4 regions of the Rhizobium ruizarguesonis genome follow, and region 1 is predicted to be linked to each of the others. Evidence: predicted binding sites of a transcription regulator. Region 1 holds the regulator's gene; each other region holds the start of a gene.
What was found. Region 1 encodes PhoB, which activates phosphate uptake and scavenging genes when phosphate is short. Its sites were predicted from a motif close to TGTCATNNANCTGTCAT; they were not measured.
Positions count from the first base shown of each region.

Region 2: a site for PhoB is predicted at 3,124-3,140, ahead of J3P73_RS13590 (UDP-2,3-diacylglucosamine diphosphatase). Genes of this name have one in related genera too.
Region 3: a site for PhoB is predicted at 2,622-2,638, ahead of J3P73_RS20875 (YdcH family protein). Genes of this name have one in related genera too.
Region 4: a site for PhoB is predicted at 3,205-3,221, ahead of J3P73_RS16995 (BtaA family protein). Genes of this name have one in related genera too.

Region 1 covers NZ_CP071678.1:646,153-651,033, reverse strand. The annotation lists gene argF (ornithine carbamoyltransferase) at 1-449, opposite strand, end outside; gene J3P73_RS03175 (aspartate aminotransferase family protein) at 492-1,691, opposite strand; gene J3P73_RS03170 (GcrA family cell cycle regulator) at 2,112-2,645, shown strand; gene phoB (phosphate regulon transcriptional regulator PhoB) at 2,929-3,612, opposite strand; gene phoU (phosphate signaling complex protein PhoU) at 3,746-4,459, opposite strand; gene pstB (phosphate ABC transporter ATP-binding protein PstB) at 4,504-4,881, opposite strand, start outside.
Region 2 covers NZ_CP071678.1:2,738,269-2,743,149, reverse strand. The annotation lists gene J3P73_RS13600 (efflux RND transporter permease subunit) at 1-2,120, shown strand, start outside; gene J3P73_RS13595 (histidine phosphatase family protein) at 2,188-2,937, opposite strand; gene J3P73_RS13590 (UDP-2,3-diacylglucosamine diphosphatase) at 3,172-4,011, shown strand; gene J3P73_RS13585 (MFS transporter) at 4,177-4,881, shown strand, end outside.
Region 3 covers NZ_CP071678.1:4,242,924-4,247,804, forward strand. The annotation lists gene J3P73_RS20855 (tetratricopeptide repeat protein) at 1-161, opposite strand, end outside; gene J3P73_RS20860 (thiamine phosphate synthase) at 172-825, opposite strand; gene J3P73_RS20865 (sulfite exporter TauE/SafE family protein) at 933-1,697, shown strand; gene J3P73_RS20870 (ArsR/SmtB family transcription factor) at 1,877-2,137, shown strand; gene J3P73_RS20875 (YdcH family protein) at 2,344-2,517, opposite strand; gene J3P73_RS20880 (YdcH family protein) at 2,745-2,948, shown strand; gene purE (5-(carboxyamino)imidazole ribonucleotide mutase) at 2,967-3,461, shown strand; gene J3P73_RS20890 (5-(carboxyamino)imidazole ribonucleotide synthase) at 3,458-4,534, shown strand; gene ykgO (type B 50S ribosomal protein L36) at 4,698-4,823, shown strand.
Region 4 covers NZ_CP071678.1:3,419,583-3,424,463, reverse strand. The annotation lists gene J3P73_RS17010 (lytic murein transglycosylase) at 1-239, opposite strand, end outside; gene J3P73_RS17005 (glycoside hydrolase family 25 protein) at 321-1,118, opposite strand; gene J3P73_RS17000 (class I SAM-dependent methyltransferase) at 1,245-1,919, opposite strand; gene J3P73_RS16995 (BtaA family protein) at 1,916-3,160, opposite strand; gene J3P73_RS16990 (serine hydrolase domain-containing protein) at 3,379-4,803, shown strand; gene J3P73_RS16985 (lytic transglycosylase domain-containing protein) at 4,833-4,881, opposite strand, start outside.

The DNA of each region.
Region 1 (4,881 bases):
TTGATCGGGCCGCGGTGCTCTTCGAAGGTCATGATATCGGCCATGATCTGGCAGGGATGGGTGTCATCCGTCAGCGCATTGATCACAGGCACGGTCGCATGCTGGGCCAGCTCGACCAGCCGCGAATGCTCGGTGGTGCGGATCATGATCGCATCGACATAACGCGACAGCACCTTGGCGGTGTCGCCGATCGTCTCGGCGCGGCCGAGCTGCATCTCGGTGCCGGACAGGAACAGCGTTTCGCCGCCGAGCTGACGCATGCCGACGTCGAAGGAGACGCGGGTGCGGGTCGACGGCTTCTCGAAGATCATCGCCAGCATCTTGCCGGCGAGCGGCTTGTCGCCCTGGCCTGCCTTGAAAGCCTGCTTGCGGGAAAGCGCATCGTTCATGATGGTTCTGAGATCGGCTGATGTGACTGCCGAAAGATCGAGGAAATGTTTAGGGCTCATATCGTCTTCTTACCTGTGCTGCGCCCGAAGGCGGCAATCTCTTCAAGCCGTCTTCTTGACCTTGGAGGCGCGAATGCTCTCGGCGGCGCGTTCGACGCGGGCAAGGCCCTCGCGGGCTTCCTCGGCGGTGACCACGAGGGGCGGAAGAAGGCGGATGACGTTGTCGCCGGCGGGTACGCCGAGCAGATGGGCGGCGCGGATCGCCTGCAGCAGCTCGGCTGAGGGAACGGCAGCCTTGATGCCGAGCAACAGCCCCTCGCCTCTGATATCCTCGATCACATCGGGATAACGATCCTTCAGCGAGGCGAGGCCCTGGCGAAAGACCAGTGCTACGTCGCGCACATGCTGGAGGAAGCCATCGGCAAGGATGATGTCGAGCACGGCGCTGCCGACGGCCATGGCGAGCGGATTACCGCCATAGGTCGAGCCATGCGTGCCGGCCTTCATGCCGGAGGCGGCCTCTGACGTGGCAAGGCAGGCGCCGAGCGGGAAACCGCCGCCGATGCCCTTGGCGACAGCCATGATGTCGGGGGTGATGCCCGACCATTCATGGGCGAAGAGCTTGCCGGTGCGGCCGACGCCGGTCTGGACCTCGTCGAGGATCAACAGCAGGTCGTTATCGTCGCAGAGCTGGCGAAGCGCCTTCATGAATTCGGTGGTGGCCGGACGGACACCGCCCTCGCCCTGCACCGGCTCGATGAGGATGCCGGCCGTGGCATCGGTGATCGCGGCGCGGACCGCTTCGATATCGCCGAAAGCCACCTGATCGAAACCCGGCGCCTTGGGGCCGAAGCCTTCGAGATATTTCTCCTGGCCGCCGGCAGCGATCGTCGCCAGCGTCCGTCCGTGGAAGGCGCCTTCGAAGGTGATGATATGGAAGCGCTCGGGATGGCCCTTGGAAAACTGATAGCGGCGCGCCGTCTTGATCGCGCATTCGAGCGCCTCGGCGCCCGAATTGGTGAAGAACACCTTGTCGGCGAAGGTGGCGTCCGTCAGCCGTTTTGCCAGACGTTCCTGACCGGGGATCTCATAGATGTTCGACAGGTGCCAGACCTTGTCGGCCTGCTCCTTCAGTGCGCCCACAACATGCGGATTGCTGTGGCCGACGGAGGTGACGGCAACGCCGGCGCCGAAATCGAGATATCGCTCGCCGCTTTCGGTGATCAGCCACACGCCCTCGCCTCGCTCGAACCGCAGCGGGGCACGAGAATAGGTGTCATAAAGCGGCGCGGCTTCAGCCATGGCGCGATCTCCATCAAAGTTGCCGGGCAATGACTCCGGCTAAAGAAACCAGGCCCGAAAAATCAAAAATGCCGCCTTGCGGCGGCGAGTGGCACTATTTCCTTTTCGCGCTGCAATGTCAACAAAACTGCGCCCTTAGCTTATGCAGCAAGGGTGTACAGCGGCATTTTCAGTCTTCAACAGGCATTATTGCAGAAATGCCACGCAGGGGCAGCAAGTTGGGGAAAACTACGAATTCGATTCATCCGGATTCATGCGACTCTTGTCACGGAGTCAGCCTCACACTAGGTTAAAGTTCAATTACTAGACTGCATGCGGCGGAACTAGTCACCAAAATTGATCAAGCGTTTCTTGTTTCGGAGCTCCCGGGACAACGGTGAGGGATTCTGCCATCACCAACGCAGAAGGTGGAGACAGGGCATGAACTGGACAGACGAGCGGGTCGAGAAACTCAAGAAACTTTGGGCCGAAGGACTGAGCGCCAGCCAGATCGCTGCGCAGCTTGGCGGGGTCAGCAGAAATGCGGTCATCGGCAAAGTGCACCGGCTGAGCCTTCCCGGCCGTGCCAAGGCCGGCGGCACCAACACCGCGGCACGAACGCCGAAGCGCAATACCTCGGCGCCGCGCGCGCCGAACTACGCCTCGCGGGTCACTACCCGCACCGTTACCCGCCAGCAGGGCGCGACCATGCTGAAGGAAGAGATCGAGATCGAAACGATCGAGGAAATGGAATACGTGCCGAGAGGCAACGTGGTCGTGCCGATTTCCCGACGCCTCGGCCTGACGGAACTGACCGAACGCACCTGCAAGTGGCCGGTCGGCGATCCGCTGAAGGACGACTTCCATTTCTGCGGCTGCGAATCCCCCGACAATTCGCCCTATTGCGGCTATCACCAGAAGCTTGCCTACCAGCCGGTCAACGAACGCCGCCGGGCAGCAGCGCGGGCCAGCTGAGCGGGCTGACCATCGTCAGAATGCAGAAACGGGCCGAGTGGCCCGTTTTTTTGTGCGCGTGGATGGGAGCGCTCGTTGCGGGGATGGCTGTCCCTCACCCTAACCCTCTCCCCGTAAACGGGGCGAGGGGACGTGCCCTGCAAAAGGTTGTGGGGAACGGAGAGGTCGCGGCATATCCCCTTCGCCCCGTTTACGGGGAGAACGTGGCGGCAGCCGGATGAGGGGCAGTCCATCGCCGCGAACCGACAGCAGCGGGACAAGCCCGAGCATGACGAAAAAGCCCTCAGGCTTCCATCGAATAACCGGCGCCGCGGACGGTGCGGATGACGTCCTGCATGTTGGAAAAATTCAGCGCCTTGCGCAGGCGGCCGACATGGACGTCGACGGTGCGCTCGTCGACATAGATATCGTGGCCCCAGACGCCGTCCAACAGCTGCGAGCGGGAGAAGACCCGGCCTGGCGACGACATCAGGAATTCCAGCAGGCGGAATTCGGTGGGGCCGAGGCGGACTTCGCGGGTCTTGCGATGGACGCGATGGGTCTCGCGGTCGAGCTCGATGTCACCGCATTTCAGCACCGTCGACAGCACTTCGGGACGGGCGCGGCGCAGCATCGCCTTGACGCGGGCAACAAGCTCGGGGGTCGAGAAGGGCTTGACGACATAATCGTCGGCGCCTGTCGACAGCCCGCGGACACGCTCGCTCTCCTCGCCGCGCGCCGTCAGCATGATGATCGGCAGGCGCTCGGTTTCCGGCCGCATGCGCAGGCGCCGGCAAAGCTCGATGCCGGAGACGCCGGGCAGCATCCAATCGAGGATGAGCAGATCGGGCGTGCGCTCCTGAAGCCGCATTTCGGCTTCGTCGCCACGAAGGATGGTATCGACCTCGAAGCCTTCCGCTTCGAGATTGTAGCGAAGGAGCACGCTGAGGGCTTCCTCGTCTTCAACAACTGCAACTCTCGGGATCATGCGTGTCGGTCTCCTCGCGCATGATCCTTAAACCGGGGGTGATTTAAGCAATGCATCCTGCGCAAAATCAGAATTGGCTGCGACCTCTTGCGCGCCCGGATGGGCGCGCACGCAAGCGGCGGGGTGTGGGCGGTTATTCGGTGACCGCGCCGACGGTGTTGGCGCTGTCGTCCTTCGGACGGTCGCCTTCCGGCTGCGCGCCTGTCGTCATGTAAAAGATCGTCTCGGCGATGTTGGTGGCGTGGTCGCCGATGCGCTCGATGTTCTTGGCGCAGAAGAGAAGATGCGTGCAGCTGGTGATGTTGCGCGGATCTTCCATCATGTAGGTCAGGAGCTCGCGGAACAGCGAGGTGTACATCGCGTCGATCTCGTTGTCGCGTTCGCGGATCGCATTTGCCTTGTCGGCTGAACGATTGGTGTAGACATCGAGCACTTCCTTGAGCTGGACGAGCGCCAGCTCGGACAGATGCTCAAGGCCGCGGGCGAGCTTGCGGGGAACGCCGGTGCTTTGGACGGCGATGACGCGCTTGGCGGTGTTCTTGCCGAGGTCGCCGACGCGTTCGAGATCGGCGGCGATGCGGATCGAACCCATGATTTCGCGCAGGTCCGAAGCCATTGGCTGACGGCGGGCGATGGTGACGATCGCCTTGTCGCCGATTTCGCGTTCGGCGTGATCGAGGATCACGTCGTCGGAGATGACCTTCTGCGCCAGCGCGGTATCGCCGTTGACAAGAGCGCGCACGGCTTCGCTGACCATCTGCTCGGCCAGGCCGCCCATTTCGGAAATCCGCCTGGACAGGAACTTCAAGTCATCATCATAGGCAGAAAAAATATGTGTCGATGCCATGGGGCTTTATCCTCGAATAACGGGAAGGCTTGGTGTCGCCAAAATCAACCGAAGCGACCCATGATGTAGTCCTGGGTGCGCGGATCGTCGGGATTGGTGAACATCTTGTCGGTGTCGTTCTCCTCGACGAGATTGCCGAGGTGGAACATGGCGGTGCGCTGCGAAACGCGCGCGGCCTGCTGCATGGAGTGGGTGACGATGACGATCGTGTAGTTCTCGCGCAGCTCGTGGATCAGCTCCTCGACCTTGGCGGTGGCGATCGGGTCGAGCGCCGAGCAGGGCTCGTCCATCAGGATAACTTCGGGGCTGACGGCGACGGCGCGCGCAATGCAGAGGCGCTGCTGCTGGCCGCCCGACAGGCCAGTGCCGGATTCGTGCACGCGGTCCTTGACCTCGTTCCAGAGGCCGGCGCGCTGCAGGCT
Region 2 (4,881 bases), 2.1 Mb from region 1:
CAGAAGCCGTCGCGCTCGTCTTCGTCGTCATGCTCATTTTCCTGCAGAGCTTCCGCTACACGATCATTCCGACGCTCGTCGTTCCCGTCGCGCTGCTCGGGACGCTTGCTGTCATGTATGCCGCCGGCTTCTCGATCAACGTGCTGACGATGTTTGCGATGGTGCTTGCCATCGGCATTCTCGTCGACGACGCCATCGTCGTGGTGGAAAACGTCGAGCGGCTGATGGCGGTGGAAGGGCTGTCACCGAAGGACGCGACTAAGAAGGCGATGCGGCAGATCACCGGCGCGATCCTCGGGATTACGCTGGTTCTCTCCTGCGTTTTCGTGCCGATGGCGTTCTTCCCGGGTTCAACCGGCATCATCTATCGCCAGTTCAGCCTGACCATGGTTGTTTCAATCCTGTTTTCGGCCTTCCTGGCGCTGTCACTGACGCCGGCGCTCTGCGCCACCTTCCTGAAGCCGATCAAAGGACATCATGAGAGGAAGGGCATCGCCGGCTGGTTCAACCGCAACTTCGACCGCCTGACCGGCCGTTATGCCCGCACCGTCGGGGGACTGACCAAGCGCTCCTGGCGGGTCATGGCCGTCTATGTCGCGCTGCTCGTCGGCCTTGGCTATCTCTTCGTCAACCTGCCGAGCAGCTTCGTGCCGGATGAGGATCAGGGCTTCCTGATCGTCGACGTGCAGGGACCGCCGGAGGCGAGCCGCAACCGCACGGTGGCCTCGCTCGAAAGCATCGAAGCGATCTTCAAGAAGGAGCCGGCCGTTGCCAACGTCGTCGCGATCCAGGGCTTCAGCTTCTCCGGGCAGGGACCGAACGCCGCCCTGGTGTTCGTCACGCTCAAGGACTGGGCCGAACGCGGCCCCGGCAATTCGGTCCAGGAGATTTCCAACCGCGCCAATATGCAGCTGTTCGGCCTGAAGGATGCAACGTCCTTCGCGCTGTCGCCGCCGCCGATCGAAGGTTTCGGCACGACCAACGGCTTCACCTTCCGCCTCCAGGATCGCGGGGCGAAGGGGCAGGCGGCACTGACCGAGGCGGCGGGAATGCTGCTCGGCAAGGCATCGCAGAACCCCATCATCGCTGGTATCCGCCCAGAGGGCATGCCTGACTCGGCCCAGCTCGTGCTGGTCATCGATCGCGAAAAGGCAAATACCTTCGGCGTTGCCTTCGCCGACATCAACAGCACGATCACCGCCAATCTCGGTTCGAGCTATGTCAACGACTTCCCGAATTCGGGCCGCATGCAGCGCGTCATCGTGCAGGCGCAGGACAAGAGCAGGCTTCAGGCGGAAGACCTGATGAAGCTCAATGTCCGCAATGCGAGCGGTGGCATGGTGCCGCTGTCGTCCTTTGCCGTCGCCGAATGGCAGAAAGGGCCGGCGCAGATCGTCGGTTATAACGGCTACCCCTCAGTGCGCATTTCGGGCACTCCGGCGCCTGGATATTCATCGGGCGCGACAATTGTCGAAATGGAGCGGTTGGCCTCGGAACTTCCCGACGGCTTCGGCTTCGAATGGACCGGCCAGTCGCTGGAGGAGCTCAGATCGGGATCGCAGGCGCCGTTCCTGTTCGGCCTCAGCATTCTCTTCGTCTTCCTGCTGCTGTCGGGGCTTTACGAGAGCTGGTCCATCCCGTTGTCGGTGATGCTGGTCGTGCCGCTCGGCGTCATTGGCTGCGTGCTCGCGGTGATGAGCCGCGACATGTCCAACGACATCTACTTCAAGGTCGGCCTGATCGCGATCATCGGGCTGTCGGCGAAGAACGCCATCCTGATCGTCGAATTCGCCAAGGACGGTTTTGCCGAGGGGAAATCGCTGATGGATGCCGCGATCGAAGGCGCCCGTCTGCGCTTCCGGCCGATCATCATGACCTCGCTTGCCTTCACCTTGGGCGTGGTGCCTCTGGCGATCGCCACCGGGCCAAGTGCGGCGAGCCAGAATGCGATCGGCACGGGCGTGCTTGGCGGCATGATTTCGGCGACGGTGCTGGCGATCTTCTTCGTTCCCGTCTTCTTCGTCTTCGTGCTGCGTCTCTTGAGGACGAAGCGGCCGGAGACTGTGAATGAGGAGGCTCCGGCCGGGCAGGAAGCTGCGCCGGTGACGTCGCCGAGCTGAGGTGAAGAGTTGGCGGGTTGCCTTACGCAACCCGCCACAGACCTTTGCGGCGGTTCGATTTAAGGAGTTATGCAGTCGGCTTCGGTGTAAGCGTCACGTCGGCGCCATAGGCATCGCGCAGTTCGCCTTCCTGTCCCGGCTGCCGGTCGGCGGCCTGATGCAGCAGGATCGACTCGTATCCTTGCGAGCGCGTCCCCTCGATCAGCGTGATATCGGCGTTTCCAGGATTGTCGGAGCGCTCGAACCACTCGACAGGGCGGTGCAGAAAATTCATTTCGACCGCCCGGTTGGTGACGCCATGACCAACGATCACAACGTTGTGGTCGCTATTTTCGTCATCGTGCATAACGGTCTGCAGGAACAGGCGCACCCGCTGGGCCACGTCCGCCCGGCTTTCGCCATCCGGCGGCCGTGCGTAGAACTTGCCGCTGTTGCTGCGCAGCCTCGCCCATTTTTCGAACTCCTCGGGAAACTTCTGCTTCTGTTCGGCGTGGTCATAGATTTCGGTGAAGAGACCGAAATCCTGCTCGCGCAGCAGATAATCTTCCCTGATATCGCCGACGACGCTTTCCGGCAGGGCTTCGAGCAGCGCATCCTTGCTCTGCCGCGTCCTCAAAAATGGCGAATACCAGATCTGCAGCTTGCCGAAACCGGCGCTCGGCAATGCCTTGAGATAGGAGGCGATGACGCCGCCTGCCTCAAGTGCCTGCCGATGGCCCCACTGCGTCAGCGGCACGTTGTGATCGCCGAATTGGCGGTAAGCCTGTTCGTTGATGTTGCCGAGGGATTCGCCGTGGCGAACGAGAAAAAGACGCATCAGCCATCCCGCATTGTCGGATATGAATCGCCGCTATCATGAACGCCCTGAATGCGCAGGGCAACATGGCCGGCAGGCCTGGCGGCGACGGGCATCCTGCCCGCGCGGCGACAGGCATTCTGCCAGCGCGGCAACGGGCATTCTGCCCGCGTGAGATGAACTGGTTTGCAGCGCTTTTCCACACCTTGTCATCTTCCTGAAACACGAGTCTGATTTTGGAAGGCTAGATGAAAGATGGGACATGAGCGGCAGCTCGTGAAAGACATGATGGAACCCAGACATTTCCGCACGCTCTTCATTTCCGATGTCCATCTCGGCTCGAAGGCCGCGAAGGCCGACTTCCTGCTGGATTTCCTGCGCCACCACGAGGCCGATACGATCGTGCTCGTTGGCGACATCGTCGACGGCTGGCGTCTCAAGCGCAGCTGGTACTGGCCGCAGGTCTGCAACGACGTCGTCCAGAAGCTGTTGCGCAAGGCGCGCAAGGGCACGCGCGTCGTCTATATTCCCGGCAATCACGACGAATTCCTGCGGGCCTTCCCGGGCATGCATTTCGGCGGCATTGAGGTCGTCGAGCGCATGATGCATGACGGCGCCGACGGCAGAAAATATCTGATCCTGCACGGCGACGAGTTCGACGTCGTCGTCCGCAACGCCCGACTGCTCGCCTATCTCGGCGACTGGGCCTATGACACGGCGATCCGCATCAATATCATTCTGGCGGCGGTGCGGCGCCGACTTGGCATGCCCTACTGGTCGTTTTCGGCCTGGGCGAAGCTGCAGGTCAAGCATGCCGTCAATTTCATCGGCGAGTTCGAGCGCGTCGTGGCCGGGGAAGCCCGCAAAAACGGCGCCGACGGGGTGATCTGCGGACATATCCATCATGCCATTATCCAGGATATGGACGGTATCCGTTACATCAACACCGGTGATTGGGTGGAAAGCTGCACGGCGGTCGCCGAGCATGAGGACGGCACGTTCGAACTGATCACCTGGCGGGCGCTCGCCAGCAGTGTGACAGCACTTGCCACCGTCGATCGGGAAGACGCAGAACTGGCTCCACAGGCCGCCTGATTTTGGCGCCGGCGCATCCGCGCCTGCGCTCCCTCGAATTTAGCCGTTACCGTCAGGCGACAGGCCCTGTTTATTTTCTAAAACGTTTCAGAACGGCTATTTCTCGCAATAGTCGCCTCCAGGGTGGTGTGTTAGGACAACGTCCAGTTTCCTTCAGGTCCACCAATGATTCCCGCTCAAAATTCCCCGACGGGTGAGGGAGCGCCGCCGCGCTTTCGGCTGCTCAGCGCGCTTTCCTACTGCGCGCCGCTGCTCGTCAACGGCATCGTCCTGCCTTTCTTTCCCGTGTGGCTCGCAACCCACAGCTTCAGCGACCACGAGATCGGCATCATCCTTGCCATACCGATGGTGGTTCGCGTGCTGGTAGCGCCTGTCGTCGCCATGATCGCCGATCGATTGAAGGAGCGTGCCGACGTGCTGCTCTGGTCGGGCGGCCTGTCGCTACTGACGGCGATCGCGCTGTTCTGGACGACGACCTTCTGGCCCGTCACGATCGTCTATGCGTTGCAGGGCGCCACCTTCGCGCCCTATGTGCCCGTCGTCGAATCAATCGTCATCTCGGGTGTGCGCCGCTGGGGGCTCGATTACGGATCGATGCGCGTATGGGGCTCGATCGCGTTCATCGTCTCGACGCTGGTCGGCGGCCAGCTGATCAGTCGGTGGGGCGGCGAAATGGTGCTGCCGGTCATGGTCTTCGGCTTTATCATGACCGTGGTCATGGCGATCTTCTGTCCGCGTATCGGACCGACGCGACGGCGCGGCCAGCCGATCAACATTCCGGCAGCCACCGGCAGCGGCCTGCGCGAGCCGCATCTTCTGCTGCTTCTGATCGGCGTCGCCATCCAGCAGTCGAGCCATGCGGTGCTGAAC
Region 3 (4,881 bases), 1.4 Mb from region 1:
GCGGAGGGCCGGTCGGTGCGGAAGGTCGAAGCCGGCCCCGTGCCCGGCTGGCTGATGACGCTGTCCGGCGCCTGCGCCAAAGCGACATCGGGTCCAGCCGCAACGAGGACGGCCGTGCTGGCAAGGAGATATTTCAAAAGGCGGACGGGTGGGATCGGCATGAGCGCGATTTCAATCCTCAAACCGTGGCGCTTTTTCGTCAAGCAACGCATTGATCTCGGCGACGACCGACGGCGCCCGGGCGGGCTCGCCGAAGACCGCCAGCCGCAGCGCCACGAACTCCGCTCCGGTCTCGGCGACGGCGAGCGCCGAGGCCGGATCGGTGCCACCCATGACGATGCAGGGGATCTCGATCATCGAGGCCCACCATTCGCCGAGCGCAAGGTTCTTCGGATGCGCCTCCGGCTTGATATCGCCGTCGAGCTTGCCGAAGAAGATATAGTCCGGCCTGACTTCGCCGATTTCCAGCGCATGGTGCCGGTCGGCCGCGTTGCCACCGCCGACGATCAGCTTCGGCGCATGTTTGTCGATCGCTTCCGAAAGCGCCTCTGCATTGCTGGAAAGATGCAGGCCATCGGCCTTGGCCCGGCCTGCGACACGGCTGTCGCCTGCAATCAACGCGGCTGCTCCAGCATCCTGGATCAATGGCACCAGCTTTTCGGCATGTTTCTGGAAGGTGCCGTCGTCAAGCCCATATTGCGGCACGATCACCGAGGCGACATCGCCGCCCTTCAGCGCGTCGGCGACGACCTTTGCCTGTTCATCGGCATCAGCGATATCAGGTACGATGAGCACAAGGCGGCAGCGGTTTTCCGGTTCGGTCATGAGGTCTTTCCGTTTCCTGCGAATTCCCCTTCGAAATGAGGGATCCGCACTCGTTTTGTGTGAGTAGTTCCGTTAGACGAGGCTTGCAAGAGGAGGACGTCGAAAGCATGCCGCAGGATTTGTCATTCTACTACGCCGCCGTGCCCGCCGTTCTGCTGGTAGGCCTCGCAAAGGGCGGCATGGGCGACGCTTTGTCGCTGATCGGCTTGCCCTTCCTCGCCCTCGTCGTCTCGCCGGTCGAGGCGGCGGCGATCCTTCTGCCGATCCTGGTCTTCATGGACATGATCTCGCTGGTCATCTGGCGCAAGCATGGCGACTGGGCGACGCTGAAGATCATGCTGCCGGGCGCCGTCCTCGGCATTGCGCTGGGCTGGGCGACCTCGGCGCTGGTTCCGGGCAACATGCTGCGCATCGTCATCGGCGCGGTGACCATCCTCTTCTGCCTGCGCTATTTCTGGAACAATTTCGGCCCGGGCGCCGGCAAGGTGATCCCGCCGCGCGGCCAGCGACCGGTGGCCGCCAGCCTCTGGGGAACATTTTCCGGTTACGGCAGCTTCGTTGCTCATGCCGGCGGTGCGCCCTTCCAGATCTATGCCCTGCCGCTCAAATTGCAGCCACGCGAATATACCGGCACCAGCGTGCGCTTCTTTGCGATCCTCAACGCCATCAAGCTGATCCCCTATTTCGCGCTCGGCCAGCTCGGCACCCAGAATCTTGCGACCTCCGCGACGCTTCTGCCCTTTGCCCCGCTCGCCACCATTGCCGGCGCCTGGTGCGTGCGCCGCATGAAGCCACAGATCTTCTATCCCTTCATGTATGCGATGGCGCTGATCGCCGCCTTCCTGATCGTGCGCGAGGGCCTTGGCTGGTAGAAACCGCTAGAGCATGTCGCGCAAAACTGTGCAGCGGTTTTGCGATAACGACATGCGTAAAAACAAAGACCTAAAGCGCGACGAGCGAATCCGAAGGTTCGCGACGCGCTTTAGACCGTGGCACGCTGCAATGCACAATTTCCTTGCTGGCGCGGCCGGTTTGACGTAGCGTTCCCGTCATGTCGAACACGGACCCTTTCTCTGCGATTGCCGATCCGAACCGGCGGTTTCTGCTGGAGGAATTGCGTCGCGCGCCACGGACGGTCAATGAGCTCGCCGAAGGCCTGCCGATCAGTCGCCCCGCTGTCTCGCAACACTTGAAGGCGCTGCTCGACAGCAATCTCGTCTCCGTGACCTCAGAAGGCACCAAACGCATCTACACGGTCAACAACCGCGGCTTCGACAAGCTCAATTTGTGGCTGGATCAGTTCTGGGCCTGATGCAGGTTCCCATGAGATCAACGGATATCATGCAAATCATATGAACGCCATGTGAGACGTGGCGACCCAAAAGCGCCAGCCGCGATGCCGGATGCATCGGACTGGCGCAAATCTGGTGTCAAATCACCGGTTCTTGCTAATTCTTGGCGGAATGGATGGATTTTACCTTGTTGCGCAAGATGATCGTCCGGCGACCCTTGGGAAGATTAGTGGACGGATGACTTAAGACGCTGAATCTCGTCCTTGATGCGCAGCTTCCGGCGCTTGCATTCGGCAAGTTCCGTATCGGAAATAGAGGGAGATGTTCTGAGCGCGTGCAACTCCTCCTCGAGAGCAACATGCTTTTTCTGGAGTGACTCAAGATGAGCTTGAACAGTCATATGACCCTTCCTTCCTCTTACCCTCCCCGGCCAACATCGTCGGGGATCAAGGTGTCAACGGCCGGACTGTGACATATTTTTGAAGGCTTGTCGAAGGCCAAAAGATGAAGACTGGATGGCAATTTCATGATCAAGACTAACTAGCCGTTACCTGTATTTGGTGATAGGAGCTTGCGGAAATCATCGCCAGATCGGACAAGGTCCAGGGACGGTAACGGGGAATGCATATGGCCGATCAGGAACAGGCGGAAATCAGGCTCACGGTGGCGCGTCTGCGTCAGGAGCACGAGGATTTCGATGCCGCGATCAACGCCATGATCCAGACCGGATGCGATGCTCTGCGAATCCAGCGCATGAAAAAGAAAAAACTCGTCATCAAGGACAGGCTCTCCAAGCTGGAAGATCAGATCATCCCTGACATCATCGCCTGAGAGGGAATAGCAGCAACGATGACAGACAGACCACCCGTCGCCATCATCATGGGCAGCCAGTCCGACTGGGAGACGATGAAAAACGCCGCCGACACGCTGGAGGCGCTGGAAATTCCCTATGACGCGCGCATAATTTCGGCGCACCGCACAGTGGACCGGCTGGTCAACTTCGCCAAGGGCGCACGCGCGGAGGGCTTCAAGGTCATCATCGCCGGCGCCGGCGGCGCCGCCCACCTGCCCGGCATGACCGCCGCGATGACACCGCTGCCGGTTTTCGGCGTGCCGGTCCAGTCGAAAGCCCTGTCCGGCCAGGACAGTCTTCTTTCCATCGTGCAGATGCCGGCCGGTATTCCTGTGGGCACGCTTGCCATCGGCAAGGCCGGCGCGGTCAACGCCGCGCTTCTCGCCGCCGCCGTGCTCGCCCTTTCCGACGAAGAAATCGCCGACCGGCTCGACGAATGGCGCGAGCGCCAGAGTGCTGCCGTCGCCGAATACCCGATGGACGACCTATGACGGCAAGAACGATCGGCATTATCGGCGGCGGCCAGCTCGGCCGCATGCTGGCCATTGCCGCCGCCCGGTTGAATTTTCGCACGATCATCCTCGAGCCGCAGGCGGACTGCCCGGCCGCCCAGCTCGCCAACCGGCAGATTGCCGCCGCCTACGACGATCCGGCGGCACTGGCCGAACTCGCCGATATCTGCGACGTCGTCACCTACGAATTCGAGAACGTGCCCGTCGCAGCCGCCGAAAGGCTCTCGGCGAGCGTGTCCGTCTTTCCGCCGCCAAAGGCGCTGGAGGCCGCCCAGGATCGCCTCGTCGAAAAGCGCTTTCTCAATGACTGCGGCATATCAACCACCCGCTTCCACGCGATCGATAGCCAGGCCGACCTTGAGGCGGCACTTAAGGATTTCGGCGGCCAGGGCGTGCTGAAGATCCGCCGTCTCGGTTATGACGGCAAGGGCCAGAAGGTTTTCCGCTCGGCGGCCGACAGCCCGGATGGCGCCTATGCCGCACTCGGCGGCGTGCCGCTCATCCTCGAAAGTTTCGTCGCTTTCGAGCGCGAGGTCTCGATCATCGCCGCGCGCGCCACCGACGGGGCGGTCGTCTGTTTCGATCCCGCCGAGAATGTGCACCGCGACGGTATCCTTCACACCTCGACGGTTCCCGCCGCGATTTCTGCATCGACGGCGGACGCCGCGCGCCAATCGGCCGAAAAGATCCTTGCCGCGTTGAACTATGTCGGCGTCATCGGCATCGAATTCTTCGTGCTTGCCGATGGCGGCCTGATTGCCAACGAAATGGCGCCGCGTGTCCACAACTCCGGTCACTGGACGGAAGCGGCCTGCGTCGTCAGCCAGTTCGAGCAGCATATCCGCGCCGTTGCTGGCCTGCCGCTTGGCAGTGCCGAGCGCCATTCCGACTGCATCATGCAGAACCTGATCGGCGACGATATCCTTGCCGTTCCCGACTGGCTGAGGCGCCCCGATACGCTGGTTCATCTCTATGGCAAGACCGATTGGCGCCCCGGCCGCAAGATGGGCCATGTCACCACCTTGACGCCGAAATCGCCAGTTTTGGCCTGAGAAAATACCCTTGCGCCTTGGGAAAAGCACCTTCATGTGGTTGACACCGAAAAGGTGAAGAGGTATTTGCTCCCCACCTAAACAGCGCGCCCGATGGCGCGCTTTTGATTGTTAAAGATACGGGCGAATGTGAATTCCCCCATAGAGATCGCGGATCAGAAAAATGAAGATCAAGAATTCGCTCAAGTCGCTCAAGGCTCGTCACCGTGACAACCGTCTGGTTCGCCGCAAGGGCCGCATCTACATCATCAACAAGCTGAACCCGCGCTTCAAGGCTCGTCAGGGCTGATTTCGCGCGTCCGGATTGCCTCGCCGCGTGAGCTTGCGCCGGCAGATATATCCGGTGG
Region 4 (4,881 bases), 2.3 Mb from region 1:
CGATCCCGGCTCAGCACCTTGGGGTCGATCTCGGCGCCGGCGAAGGCCTCGTCGGCGGCTGCAGCACTGGCGCCGGCTGCGACCGCATCTTTCTTGACGCCGTCGAGGAAGGCGGACAGATCGCCGCCGCAGGGCGCTGCCGGGGCTGCGTCTGGCGCCTGCTGGGCGGCCGCGCCGCCTGCGAGGGCGAGGGCAAACAGAAGGGCGAGTGCAGAGCGGCTTGCGAGCGAGCGGTGCATGGATGCGGTCCTTATATCAAACAGATTGCCGTCGCTTTCACAGACGAATGTGACGGAAGCAAGAAACATCGCAAGACGTTACTAAGAATTTCTATCCTTGGAAACGGTCGCGACCCAATTGTTCCAGTTCTTTGCGCTGCCGGCGAAGACATTGATATCGGTCGGCCCACTGATGCCAGGAATAACGCCGGTCGAGGTATATTGCCAGAAGGCCCAGCGGCGGTCGGAGTAGGTCACCTCGGGGTGTTTTGCCACCGAACGGACCCAGAAATGATAATCCTGGAAGTAGCCGGCGAGATTGTCGCGATGGAAATCGACCGAGGTATAGATGATCGGGCGTTTGCCGTAATAGGCCTCCAGCCGGTCCATGAAACGCTGCATTGCGGCGCGCACGGTTTCAGCGTCGGGGCGGTAGCGGCAGGTCTTCGATTCGGCGTTCCATTCGACGTCAAGCACCGGCGGCAGGCGCATGGCCTCCTTCGGCACGTTGCGGATGAACCAGTCGGCCTGCTCGTCGGCGGAGGAGCAGAAATAATAGAAGTGATAGGGAGCGTGCGGGATGCCGGCGGCGCGGGCCTCGCGCCAGTATTCGTCGAAGCGCGGATCGACCCTGTCCTTGCCTTCCGTCGCCTTGATGAAGGCGAAGGCCACTCCGGAATTCTTCACCGTGCCCCAGTCGATATCGCCCTGCCATTTGGAGATGTCGATGCCGTGGATCGCATTCTGCTGCGGATGCTTCGCCCCGAAATCCTGCGGATCGGTATCCTTGAAGCGTGTCTTCGGTTTGATCGATGCCGTTTCGAGATAGTCATGACCGGAGGAGCTGCAGCCGGCCAGCAGGATGGCCAGGGGCAAAACGCAAAACAAAAACCGGCGCATGGGCGTCCTGTCGTAACTCGAATGATCTCTTTGCCCCACAGCCTGACCTTCGAAAAAGACGAGTCAGCAGAGGAATAACCCTCTTTTCACCATATCAACGTAAAAAATCGGTTAGTTTCAAGCGAATTATAAGCGCTTGCTGATAATAGCAGCCCGCCAAGCATAACCGCCGCCGACGGTATCGAACAACAATATCGCGTTGTTTTCATGGGCTTGCGCTTCCAGAATCTCACGCAGATCGGGGCGCGGGGTGACGTGGAATTTCGCAAGCCAGGACTGCAGCATGCGCCGGAACCAGCCCGGCAAGCCTTCCTGCTGGCCGAAATCGACGATGTGCAGCTGGCCGCCGGGATTGAGTGCGGCGAGCGATGCATCAACGGCGCGCTCCCAATCCGGGATCATCGATAGAGCATAGGAAATCAGGATGCGGTCGAAGCCGCTGACGCCGAATTCGCGCGGTGTGAACGCCGTGGCGTCGGCGACGCGGAATTCCGGGATCGTCGCCTTGGTGGCGAAGGTCCTGCGCGCCGAAATCAGCATTTCCTGGGATATGTCGAGGCCGAACAGTTTGGCGGTCGGGAAATGCCGGTGGGCGAAAGCCATGTTGCGCCCCGTGCCGCAGCCGACTTCAAGAAGGGTGCCGCCTTCGGGCACGTCGAGATTGCGGATCGTGCTGTCGCGGCCGAGAAGATAATATTTGCGGGTCAGGTCGTAGATATGGCGCTGGTAGCGATACATGCCATCCATCAGGCTGGCATGTTCATCGCTCTTTTCTGCCGTCTCAGTGCCGACCTTGCTCACGCCTTCTTCCCGTAGATGTGGAAGCCGCCATAGATTGCCGAGCGATCGAGCGCGGTCAGCTCACGTGACTTCTCCTCGAAGTAATCCCACTGGTCGCGGATCACAGAAGCCAGACGGCCTTCGATGATGCTCTTTTCGGCGGCGGTGCGGAAGATCACGCGGGCGCCTTCGCGCGCCGTGCGGGTGATTTCCGTCCAGACGTCGTTCAGTTGCTCGTCCGTCATCCAGTCCTGCGCGTCGAGCAGGATGTAGCGGTCGCGCGAGGCGGCCGGCTCGCGCGCCAGAAGCTCGGTGAAGCTTGCGTGGTGGACGTTGACGCGGTCGACATTGGCGCGGATCACCTCATAGTGCTCCGACTTCAGATAGGTCGGCAGCGGGCCTTCCGCTTCGGTGCCGTAGCGGCGGCCGAAGGCCTGCCAGGCGAAATAGTTGTCGCTCATCGGGAAATGACAGGCGAGCTTTTCCAGGCGGTGCTTCAACACCGGCGCGATCGAATGATCGGCGGCAAGGCTTGCAAGTTCGTCATATTGCTGCGGCGGAATGCCGAGGCCGAAGAGCGAGCTCTTGCGACCGGTGATCCAGCGCACGACCGGCTTTTCGAAGAGCGGCGCGATCTGCTCGTCGAAGAACTGGCGCTGCTCGCGGATCGAGCGGGTCTTGGTCATCTCGCGCAGCTTGACACCATGCAGGCGGGCAAGAAGATGGGCCGCGCCGATGAAGCGGCCGAGCAGACCGGTTTCGTAGATGTTGCGGTCGAAGACGGTGACACGGCGGCGGCCGAACTTGCGGCCGTTCCAGTAGCTGCGGGTCGCCTCATCGAGGCGTGCGGCGAGATGCTGGTCGTAGGCGCGGCTGTTCGACTTCTCGTTCGGCATCGCCAGGAAGCGGACGAGATCGGTATGGCCGGGAAGGTGTTTGAAGGCGGCAAGCTTCAGGCGGTTCAGGGCGATGTGATGCGGGTTGAGATCGACGACGTCGATTGAGGCCGGCGCCTTGGAGAGATAGGCGAGCATGTTGCAGCCGCCAGAACCGATGGTGACGATGCGATGGTTGGGCTTCAGCTCCATCGCCTGCATGTCGAGATCCGGATCCTCCCAGATCTGCGGATAGACGAGGCCGGAAAAGAGAAGGCCGAAGAGACGCTCGGAAAAGCCATCCTTCGAAAAAGCCTTGTGGCGGAGAAGGGCGTCCTTGAGTTTCCGGTTCTTGCGGAAGCCGGCATCCGGTGCAAATTCTGACATGAGTCTGTCACCTTTTTAGCGTTCAGGGCGTGTAACGCGCCTCTGCTACAGTTTGATGACGCGGGCTGTGGAGGCGCCGTTCCTGGGAGACTTCGACCTCCTCGGCAGAGCGACCGGGTGGCTCTCCTGGGAAAGTGATCGGGATGATGGCCGTTCTTCGCTTCGGCCCCTTTCCGGCGCGTGCGATTCCTGCTTCTCTCCCGGCAGGGAGGAATGCCATGCGAATTGTCCTGCGTATCCTGAAGGCGCTCGCTCTCCTTCTCGTTCTCGTCGTCATCGCTGCTGCCGGCTGGCTCTTCATCCGGCCGCCGGAATTGCTGCGCGTCGGCGACGGTTATGCCGCCAAGATCGTCTGCTCCAACGTCTTCATTGCCGGCCGAGGGGCTGAGGATGTGCTCCATGACGATGTCCAGGCGCCCGGAAATCCGTTACTGCGGCTGGTGCGCGTCAGCGTCGACCGTGACAACGACCGTGTGACGGCGCGCTTCATGGGGCTGTTTGCGCCGAGTTATGCGCTCTATCGCGGCGCTTTCGGCTGCACGAGCGTGCCGGACGGCAATTTTGAGGCGGCGGCGAATGCGGTGCCCTTCGATCCGCCGGCCAAGGTGCAGGCGAATGACGCCTTGTGGCCGGAGGGCGAGGGCATCGACAATCCGGCGGACGGGAAGATCGCCGCGCTGCTGGCCGATGCCGGAGTTGCCGGCCCAGCAATGCGGGCGATCGTCGTGGTGCGCAATGGCCGCATCGTCACTGAGGCCTATGGCCCCGGCTTCTCTGCAAAGACGCCGCTAATCGGCTGGTCGATGACGAAGACCGTGAATGCGGCGGTCCTCGGCCGGCTGATGCTCGGCGGCAAGATCTCTTTCGACGATGATAACCTGTTGGCGCAGTGGAAGAACGATACGCGCGCCAGAATCAAGGTTTCCGACCTGCTCGGCATGGAGAGCGGCCTCGCCTTCAACGAGGACTATGGCGACGTCGCCGATGTGACGCGCATGCTCTATCTCGATCCCGACATGGTATCGCTGCCGGCCAATGCACCGATGGAGGCGGCACCCGGCCAACGCTTCCGCTATTCGAGCGGCACGGCCGTGCTGCTGTCGCGCATCTGGATGGACAGGGTCGGCAATGCTCAGGCGGCCTTTTCTTATCCGCACGACGCCTTGTTTTCGCCGCTCGGCATGACGAGCGCGGTGTTCGAACTCGATGCGCGCGGCACCTTTGCCGGAAGCTCCTATCTCTATGCGACGGCGCATGACTGGGCGCGCTTCGGGCAGTTCCTGCTGCAGGATGGCGTGTGGAACGGCCAGCGGCTGTTAGCGGAGGGTTTCGTCGGCGCCATGCGCACCCCGACGGCAGCATCGGACGGGCGGTATACGCAGGGTCAGGCTTGGCTCGCTCCTGGCGGCTCAAGCGCCGCGTTCGGGCTGCCGGAGGATACGTTCTGGCTGACGGGGCATGACGGGCAGAGCATGGCGATCGTCCCCTCCGCCAATCTGATCGTCGTCAGGCTTGGCCTGACGCCGAGCCGGCTCGACTATCAGCCGCAGGTGCTGCTCAAGGCGATCCTGGCGGCATTGCCGCAACCACGTGGGCCGCAACAGCAGGCCGGATCGCAACGACAGACACAGCCGCAGCCATAGGCAGCGGCTTCAGCCATTATCTCCAGATTTCAATAATTACCTTGGGCGATGTCGGTCATGCCCTTGCGCTTGGCGTCG